Linked DNA regions of Collimonas fungivorans. The protein of the gene in region 2 interacts with the protein of the main gene of each other region in a pairwise test. Links are inferred from orthologs where the notes say so. Each region holds a gene or a part of one and is shown on either strand. Other genes may lie near its edges. The genes, in order: hfq, rho and nusG.

Region 1 (3,023 bases), 1.3 Mb from region 2 along the record:
ACGCCGACACCGGCGCCTTTCATGCCCGGATTGAAGCCGCCGCCGCTGGAATCGCCGCCACCGCCGTTTTTATTGCCCAGCAGGCGCGCCAGGCGCTGGTTGAAATCCTGCCACAGCTTGTCCAAGTCCGGCGGGCCGCCGTTATTCGGCTTTTTGCCGTCATTGTTTTGCTTGTTGTCATTTTGCGAATTCCGGCCCCATTGCGGGTCGTTCAACGAAAATTTCACACCAAGTTTTTTGAATAAGGTACCAAGCATTCGATCGTTATCTTTAAGTAAATAAAACAAATAGGTGGGAATGCTCGTTTGAGGCGCTTACTTTTGAAACAACGGCTTAACAATGCTTTACACCTGCTGCTGCGTATTTTCCGCGGCTGGCAACGGATATACAGTTGCCACCGGATCGCCGGCCGCCGGATCGCCGCCCGGCCGATTGCCGGTCACGAATTCCGCGATGGCCTGCCTTAATAAATCCAGGCCCAGGCCTTTTTGCGCGCTAACAAAAACTCGCTGAATTTTATCATACTCATCACGTTCGACCGCCGGCTCCAGTTCCGCTGCGTCAATCTTGTTCCACACCAGAATCTGCGGAATATGGTCGGCGCCGATTTCTTTCAACACCAGGTTCACCTGCTCGATCTGCTCCAAACGCGCCGGACTTGCAGCATCCACCACGTGCAGCAACAGGTCGGCATGGATGGTTTCCTCCAGGGTTGCCCGGAATGCGGCAACCAGTTGATGCGGCAGCTCACGAATGAAGCCGACCGTATCGGAAATCACCACACTGCCCGCTTCGCCCAGGTAAACCCGCCTGGATGTCGTGTCCAGCGTAGCAAACAGTTGATCCGCGGCATACACGCCGGCTTTCGCCAGCGCGTTGAACAAGGTCGATTTGCCGGCATTGGTGTAACCCACCAGCGAAATCGAGATAGTCGCACTGCGCCCGCGTGCGCGCCGTTGCGTTGCATGTTGCCGGTGCAGCTTGTCGAGCCTGGCGCGCAGGGCCTTGACCCGGTCGCCGAGCAAACGGCGGTCGGTTTCCAGCTGGGTTTCACCTGGTCCGCGCAAGCCGATACCGCCCTTTTGCCGCTCCAAGTGAGTCCAGCCGCGGATCAGCCGCGTCGCCAGATGTTGCAGCTGCGCAAGCTCTACCTGCACTTTACCTTCATGGCTTTTGGCTCTTTGGGCAAAGATGTCGAGTATGAGGCTGGTGCGATCCAGCACTCTTACTTTCAGTACACGTTCGAGATTGCGCTGCTGGGCTGGCGACAAGGCGTGGTTGAAAATGACTATTTCAAGCTCATCGTCAAATACCGCGTCGGCGATTTCCTGTGCTTTGCCTGAACCGACAAACAAGGCGGCGTCAGGACTGCTGCGCTTGCCGGTGATGGTGACGAGAGGCACCGCGCCGGCTGACTTGGCCAGCAAAGACAGTTCTTCCAGACTTGCGGCAAAGTCGCCTTTGCCGAAGTCCACTCCGACTAGCGCTGCGCGCATGGGTACATTCGTGTAGCTGCGGCCCTCGCCGACAGTGAATAGTTATTCTGCTTCGGCTTCAAGATTCAGATTGACAGCGCGTGCAGGAACAACGGTTGAAATGGCGTGTTTGTATACCATTTGGGTAACGGTATTACGCAGTAAAACGACGTATTGATCGAAGGATTCGATATGACCCTGGAGCTTGATGCCGTTGACCAGATAGATCGACACTGGAACATGCTCTTTACGCAAGGCGTTCAAAAACGGGTCTTGTAACAATTGCCCTTTATTACTCATGGCTACTCCACTGTGTTGTTGTGATTAGAAGTCAGATGCAAACTAAAAATATAGAACCAATAAGATTCTAAGCGAATGACTCGGTGGGTGTTTTACGAATGTAAACGATTTTCGGATTTACTGCTCGGAAAAAGTGTTTTTAAAAAATTATTTTTCCTGGCGAGCGTATGGATTCCGACTGGATCTGAACTCGATGCGTAATGGAGTCCCAACCAGCGAAAAAGTTTCTCTGAAATGTTTTTCGAGATAACGCTTATAGTTGTCTTCGATCGACTCCAGGGCGTTGCCGTGGATCACGACGATAGGCGGATTCATGCCGCCCTGGTGGGCATAACGCAGCTTCGGACGGATCGAACCCTTGCGCCGCGGCTGCTGGTGCTCTACTGCTTCGATCAGGGCGCGTGTCAGCTTCGGCGTAGTCAGGTTGGACATGGCCGCCGCGTATGCGGAATCTATCGATTTCATCAACGGCGTGATGCCGGTAGATTTCAGCGCCGAAATGAAATGGAATTTCGCAAATGACAGGAAGTTCAGCTTGCGATCCATGTCCATCTTGATTTCATCGCGGCGGTCGCTGGTCAAGCCATCCCATTTGTTGACGCCGACCACCAGCGCACGCCCGGTCTCCAGCACAAAGCCGGCGATGTGGGCATCCTGTTCGGAAATATCCTGTTGCGCGTCGAGCAGCAGCAAGACCACATTGGCTTCCGAGATCGACTGTAAAGTCTTGACCACGGAAAACTTTTCGATAGCTTCGAAAACTTTGCCGCGGCGGCGGATGCCGGCAGTATCGATCAAGGTGTATTTCTTGCCGTCGCGCTCGAACGGGATCTCGATCGAGTCGCGCGTGGTGCCCGGCATGTCGAACGCGATCACACGCTCTTCGCCCAGCAAAGTGTTGACCAAGGTCGACTTGCCGACATTCGGACGGCCGACGATGGCGATCTTGATGCCGCGCTCCTTGTCTTCCGGCTCAGGCTCTTCCGACGGGCGCTGGGAGAAAGCCAGGTCGAGCGACTCTTCCACCAGGTCAGTCACGCCGTCGCCGTGGGCGGCGGAAATGACGTAGGGATCGCCCATGCCGAGTTCATAGAACTCGGCGGTGACCGAGGTGTACTTCATGCCTTCGGATTTGTTCACCACCAGCATCACGGAGCGGCCGGATTTGCGCAAGAAATCGGTGATGGTCTTGTCGTGCGGCGTCAGGCCCTGACGGCCGTCGACAATGAAAATCACGATATCGGCTTC
Region 2 (3,152 bases):
TGCGCTGCACCGCTGCCACGGTGGCATGCGGATCGGCGCTGTCGGCGGCCAGCGCCAGGCTGCGCCTGCCGCCGGCGCGGATATCGTTCGCCACGGTATTCGCCTTGTCGGCCGAATTGACATAGGTGATTGCAACATCCGCCCCTTCTTGCGCCAGCCGTTTCGCTATCGCCGCGCCGATTCCACGGCTTGCGCCGGTGACCAAGGCCACTTTTCCAGTCAGTTTTGACATCGTGTTTCCTATTTAAGTAATGATCGTTATATAATCGTGACTGACGGCGCTTGCTGCTGTCAAGTTATTTTTTAACGATTATTACAAAATTGGATGGCATATGGCTGAACGAGGACGCCCGCGCAGCTTTGACCGCGAAACGGCGCTGCGGCAGGCGATGGAAATATTCTGGGAGCGCGGCTATGAGGGCGCATCGCTGGCCGACCTGATGGCGGCCATGAAGATCAACGCCCCCAGCTTGTATGCGGCGTTCGGCGGCAAGGAAGCGCTGTTTCGTGAAGCGGTGGACTACTACCGCAACACCGAGGGCAGCGCCACCGGCAAAGCCTTGCGCGCGGGCCTGACTGCGCGTGCAGCGATAGAGGGCATGCTGATGGCGGCGGCTATCGTGCTGGCCCTGCCGGGCAAACCGACAGGCTGCCTGGTAGTGCTGGGCGCCACCAACTGCACGCCGTCGAATCGTCCGGTGGATATGTTCCTGCACAATTTGAGAGTGGACTCGGCGCAGGATATCCGCAAGCGCCTGCTGCAGGGCGTGGCCGATGGCGAATTGCCAATCGAAACCGAGGTCGAGCAGATGGCGGCTTATTTCACTACCGTGCTGCATGGCATGTCGCTGCAAGCGCGCGACGGCGCCACACAAGAAGCGTTGCAGGGCGTGGTGCGCACGGCGATGCTGATCTGGCCGGCATCGGCCAGGCGGCAGGCCGCGGCATGACGGCGCTGCCTGCCAGTAAATGAAAAAAGCCTGGTCCATTTGCATGGACCAGGCTTTTACGATTGCCGGTTTTGATCAGCCGCCGCGGCGCATCATGTCGAAGAACTCGGCGTTGTTCTTGGTCGACTTCATCTTGTCGAGGATGAACTCCATCGCTTCGATTTCATCCATGCTGTACAGCAGCTTGCGCAGCACCCAGATCTTTTGCAGCTGGTCAGGCTTGATCAGCAATTCTTCGCGGCGGGTGCCGGACTTGTTCAGGTTGATCGAAGGGTACACGCGCTTCTCGGCGAGGCGGCGTTCCAGGTGGACTTCCATGTTGCCGGTACCCTTGAATTCTTCGTAGATCACGTCATCCATGCGGCTGCCGGTTTCGATCAGGGCAGTGGCGATGATGGTCAGCGAACCGCCTTCTTCGATGTTGCGGGCGGCGCCGAAGAAACGCTTAGGACGTTGCAGCGCGTTGGCGTCGACACCGCCGGTCAGCACCTTGCCGGAGGCAGGGATCACGGTATTGTAGGCGCGCGCCAGGCGGGTGATCGAGTCCAGCAGGATCACAACGTCCTTTTTCATTTCAACCAGGCGCTTGGCTTTTTCCAGCACCATTTCGGCGACTTGCACGTGGCGCGTGGCCGGTTCGTCGAAAGTGGAGGCAACCACTTCGCCGCGCACCGAGCGCTGCATTTCGGTCACTTCTTCCGGACGTTCGTCGATCAGCAGGACGATCATCACGGTGTCGGGATGGTTGGTGGTGATTGCATGCGCGATGTGTTGCAGCATGACCGATTTACCGGACTTCGGCGACGCTACCAGCAGGCCGCGCTGGCCCTTGCCGATAGGCGCGATCATGTCGATGATGCGGCCGGTGATGTTTTCTTCGCCGCGCATGTCGCGTTCCAGCGGCAGCGGCTTGTTCGGATGCAGCGGCGTCAGGTTTTCAAACAGGATGCGGTGCTTGGAGGCTTCCGGCGATTCGCCGTTGACCTTGTCGACCTTGACCAGGGCGAAATAGCGCTCGCCGTCTTTCGGCGTGCGCACTTCACCTTCGATCGAATCGCCGGTGTGCAGGTTGAAGCGGCGGATTTGCGAAGGCGAAATATAAATGTCGTCGGTGGACGCCATGTAGCTGGCGTCGGGCGAGCGCAGGAAGCCAAAGCCGTCAGGCAGGACTTCGAGGGCGCCGTCGCCGAAAATCTGTTCTCCTGATTTCGCGCGCTTTTTCAGGATCGCGAACATCAGTTCTTGTTTGCGCAAACGCGCTGCGTTATCGATGTCGAGGCCGATTGCCATTTCTAGCAGGGCGGAGACATGTAACGCCTTTAATTCAGATAAATGCATAGGTATGAGTGTCCCGGGATGGGAAATATTGGGTGGGGGAGGGAACTGCGTGGTGTAGTTAGTAAAACACAAGTGGCGGTGCGGGCGCACCGCCACGGTTCTTATTATATATTCGAATCAATGAAAGAGGTCAACTGGCCCTTGGCCAGCGCGCCGACTTTTTGTGCAGCAGCGGCACCGTTCTTGAACAGTATCAGGGTCGGGATGCCGCGGATGCCGAACTTGGCAGGCACTGCCTGGTTGGAATCGACGTCAAGCTTGACGATTTGCAGCTTGTCGCCGTAATCCTTGGCGACTTCTTCCAGGATCGGGGCGATCATCTTGCAAGGACCGCACCACTCAGCCCAGAAATCTACCAGGACCGGTTTGTCGGATTTGAGTACGTCTGCTTCAAAAGTTGCATCGGAAGTATGTTTAATATGTTCGCTCATGGTTTCCTCAGTGTGAGGGAAAAAGAATCAATGTGTGCCAAGACGACTTACCATTCCTGCTTGGTGGCTGCCATCGGCGTTCCCTATTCTATTGAATAAGTGGGGATGCCGTGCGCGAATTCAAGTTTTTGTGGGTGCGGTAAGAGGTATTGCGGCGGGATATTCACTAAATCATAACCGATTTTATGAAAAAGTGTGGCTTATGTAATTGGTTATGTAATTATTTGAGGCTGGTTTTCCCGGGGGCTCGCATAAAATGACAGTTAATTGTTGCAAAAATGCGAGAGTTGCAATGCAGCTGTTCCCGCGCTTTCAGTGAGCTACATGCCATCAAAATCCATTCAAATCGTGCCTTCTGCCAACTTCTGGCCGGATGCTGCACGTGCTTTGCTGGCAGCCTGCCGCCAGGCCAGCGGCGACCAGGGGCAGCGTG
Region 3 (3,007 bases), 560 kb from region 2 along the record:
CTAAAACTAAACTTACGCAGCCAGTGTCGTTTGATCGACACGAACGCCGGCACCCATTGTCGAAGACAAGGAGATCTTGCGCAGGTATACACCCTTGCTGGTGGCTGGCTTTGCTTTGCTCAATGCATCGATCAGTGCCAACAAGTTGGACTTCAGTTCTGCATCGCTAAACGATTTACGACCGATGGTTGCGTGAACGATACCGGCTTTGTCGGTACGGTATTGCACTTGACCGGCTTTTGCGTTCTTGACGGCAGTTGCAACGTCAGCAGTCACGGTGCCAACTTTCGGATTCGGCATCAGGCCGCGTGGTCCCAGGATCTGGCCCAGGGTACCAACGATACGCATGGTATCTGGCGATGCGATCACGATGTCGAAAGGCATGTTGCCGGCTTTGATCTGCTCAGCCAGGTCTTCCATGCCAACGATGTCGGCGCCGGCAGCTTTAGCTTGTTCGGCTTTTTCGCCGGAAGCAAATACTGCAACGCGAACGGTCTTGCCGGTGCCGGCTGGCAGCACGACGGAACCGCGGACCACTTGGTCCGATTTCTTTGCATCAACGCCCAGCTGGACGGATACGTCGATCGATTCATTGAATTTTGCAGTAGCGCATTCCTTGATCAGCGCAACAGCGCTGTCGAATGGATATGCCTTGATGCGATCAACTTTAGATTGGATCGCTTTTGCGCGCTTAGTTAACTTAGCCATTACAGACCCTCCACCGTGATGCCCATCGAACGAGCCGAACCAGCGATTGTACGAACGCCGGCTTCCAGATCAGCACCAGTCAGATCGGGCTTCTTCAAAGTTGCGATTTCTTCCGCTTGCTTGCGGGTGATCGAACCGACTTTAGTGGTATGCGGCGTTGCCGAACCCTTGGTGATGCCGGCAGCTTTCTTGATCAGGATTGTTGCCGGAGGAGTCTTCATCACGAAAGTGAAGGACTTGTCGGCGAACGCTGTGATCACGACCGGAATCGGCAGACCTGGCTCAACACCTTGGGTCTGGGCATTGAATGCCTTACAGAATTCCATGATGTTCAGACCGCGCTGACCCAATGCTGGACCAATTGGTGGGGATGGGTTTGCTTTACCAGCTGGCACTTGCAGCTTGATAAAACCAATGATTTTCTTTGCCATGATGGCTCCTAAGTGTTGTGAGTATTAGCGCCTGTTCGATCTTGCAACCTAATAGGGCTCCTCTTACTGCTCCGGATTCCATGAGGTTCCTCATGACGCTCCGAACGGCGCTTAAAAATACTTTCCTGCCTGGCTGAATTCCGCGCAGACCCTGCTTATACTTTTTCGACCTTGTCGAATTCCAGCTCAACCGGCGTGGCGCGGCCGAAGATGGTGACCGTCACGCGCACGCGCGATTTTTCGTAGTTCACTTCTTCCACGTTGCCGTTGAAGTCGGTGAAAGCACCTTCCTTGATGCGCACCAGCTCGCCGACTTCATACAAGACCTTAGGCCGTGGCTTCTCGATGCCGTCCTGCATCTGCTGCATGATCTTGTCGACTTCATGCTGCGGAATCGGGGTAGGCTTGTTCGACTTGCCGCCGATGAAACCGGTTACCTTGTTCGTGTTCTTTACCAGATGCCAGGTTTCGTCGGTCATTTCCATCTCGACCAGGACATAACCCGGGAAGAAACGACGTTCGGTAACGGCTTTCTGGCCATTCTTGACTTCAATCACTTCTTCAGTCGGCACCAGGATCTGGCCGAACTGTTCCTGCATCCCAGCGCGGTCGATCCGCTCGGTCAGCGCGCGCTGCACGCTCTTTTCCATACCGGAATAAGCATGCACCACATACCAGCGCTTTTTGCCCGCAGCCGCCGAAGGCGTTGCTGCTGCCGGCGTCCCTTGCGCGTCGTCTTGTGTGCTATCGCTCATTATTGTTTCCAGCCCAAAATCACGTCGTATAACAAAACCTCGAGGAGCTTATCGATGCCCCACAGGAAAATCGCCATTACCAGCACAAATGCAAAAACGATGGCAGTGATCTGCATCGCTTCCTTGCGGGTCGGCCAGACAACTTTTTTTGTCTCACGCACGGCTTCTTTGGCGAAACCGAGGAATTCACGGCCTTGCGTCGATGTCCAGGCGAAGGCGATTGCCACCACCAAACCGGCAACCAGGGCGCCAGCGCGCACCAGACCAGACTGGCCCGACAAAAAATAAAAGCCGACAACGCCGGCGACGACAGCCAAAACTGCCAATATTACTTTGAGCTTGCTGCCGGATTCGCCGACAGTTTGCACAGGGTGGTTAGACATACGCGGTTTACTTTCAGTACCCTACACCTGAATCGGTGGCAGGGGCGGAGGGCATCGAACCCCCAACCTCCGGTTTTGGAGACCGGCGCTCTGCCAATTGAGCTACACCCCTACGCTTAAAACACTTTATCTGGACGGCTTGGCCAGCAGCTCATTTCTCACAAGCATGCATACCATTCAGACATCAACGCCGCGAGACGGGAATTTCCCGGGTCGCGGCGATTACAACTTTTTGCTATTACGCGTCAGGCAGGATCTTGGCAACGACACCTGCACCAACAGTACGGCCACCTTCGCGGATCGCGAAACGCAGACCTTCTTCCATCGCGATCGGGTTGATCAGCATTACTGTGATCGACACGTTATCGCCTGGCATGACCATTTCTTTGTCCTTTGGCAACTCGATCGAACCAGTCACGTCCGTAGTACGGAAGTAGAACTGTGGACGATAGTTGTTGAAGAACGGTGTATGGCGGCCGCCTTCGTCTTTCGACAGAACATAGATCTCGCCAGTGAAATGCTTGTGCGGCTTGATCGAGTTCGGCTTGGCCAACACTTGGCCCCGCTCTACGTCTTCACGCTTGGTACCGCGCAGCAACACACCAACGTTGTCGCCGGCTTGACCTTGGTCCAGCAGCTTGCGGAACATTTCAACGCCAGTACAAGTTGTATCTTGAGTGTCACGGATACCGATGATTTGCAGGGCTTCGCCAACCTTGACGATACCGCG

Evidence for each region.
Region 1: the proteins of rho (region 2) and hfq interact in binary tests that used the Escherichia coli proteins (3 or more experiments, as listed by UniProt). The link is inferred for Collimonas fungivorans from one-to-one orthologs.
Region 3: the proteins of rho (region 2) and nusG interact in binary tests that used the Escherichia coli proteins (3 or more experiments, as listed by UniProt). The link is inferred for Collimonas fungivorans from one-to-one orthologs.

The regions. Positions count from the first base shown.
Region 1 is NZ_CP013232.1:2,539,211-2,542,233, reverse strand. Bases 158-3,023 are described here. They hold hfq (RNA chaperone Hfq), read right to left. Parts: upstream 1,776-3,023; coding sequence 1,539-1,775; downstream 158-1,538. Other genes in these bases: der (ribosome biogenesis GTPase Der), read right to left, coding at 1,923-3,023; hflX (GTPase HflX), read right to left, coding at 345-1,496; hflK (FtsH protease activity modulator HflK), read right to left, coding at 158-257. Outside these bases: more of hflK, read right to left, coding at 1-157. UniProt on the Escherichia coli protein: RNA chaperone that binds small regulatory RNA (sRNAs) and mRNAs to facilitate mRNA translational regulation in response to envelope stress, environmental stress and changes in metabolite concentrations.
Region 2 is NZ_CP013232.1:1,247,434-1,250,585, forward strand. What follows is about bases 158-3,152. They hold rho (transcription termination factor Rho), read right to left. Parts: upstream 2,289-3,152; coding sequence 1,026-2,288; downstream 158-1,025. Other genes in these bases: CFter6_RS05385 (3-oxoacyl-ACP reductase family protein), read right to left, coding at 158-232; CFter6_RS05390 (TetR/AcrR family transcriptional regulator), read left to right, coding at 333-950; trxA (thioredoxin TrxA), read right to left, coding at 2,393-2,719; CFter6_RS05405 (PD-(D/E)XK nuclease family protein), read left to right, coding at 3,044-3,152. In the rest of the region: more of CFter6_RS05385, read right to left, coding at 1-157. UniProt on the Escherichia coli protein: Facilitates transcription termination by a mechanism that involves Rho binding to the nascent RNA, activation of Rho's RNA-dependent ATPase activity, and release of the mRNA from the DNA template.
Region 3 is NZ_CP013232.1:690,371-693,377, reverse strand. The notes cover bases 95-2,944. They hold nusG (transcription termination/antitermination protein NusG), read right to left. Parts: upstream 1,895-2,944; coding sequence 1,295-1,894; downstream 95-1,294. Other genes in these bases: tuf (elongation factor Tu), read right to left, coding at 2,516-2,944; secE (preprotein translocase subunit SecE), read right to left, coding at 1,894-2,277; rplK (50S ribosomal protein L11), read right to left, coding at 708-1,139; rplA (50S ribosomal protein L1), read right to left, coding at 95-708. Outside these bases: more of rplA, read right to left, coding at 13-94; more of tuf, read right to left, coding at 2,945-3,007. UniProt on the Escherichia coli protein: Part of the processive rRNA transcription and antitermination complex (rrnTAC). The complex forms an RNA-chaperone ring around the RNA exit tunnel of RNA polymerase (RNAP).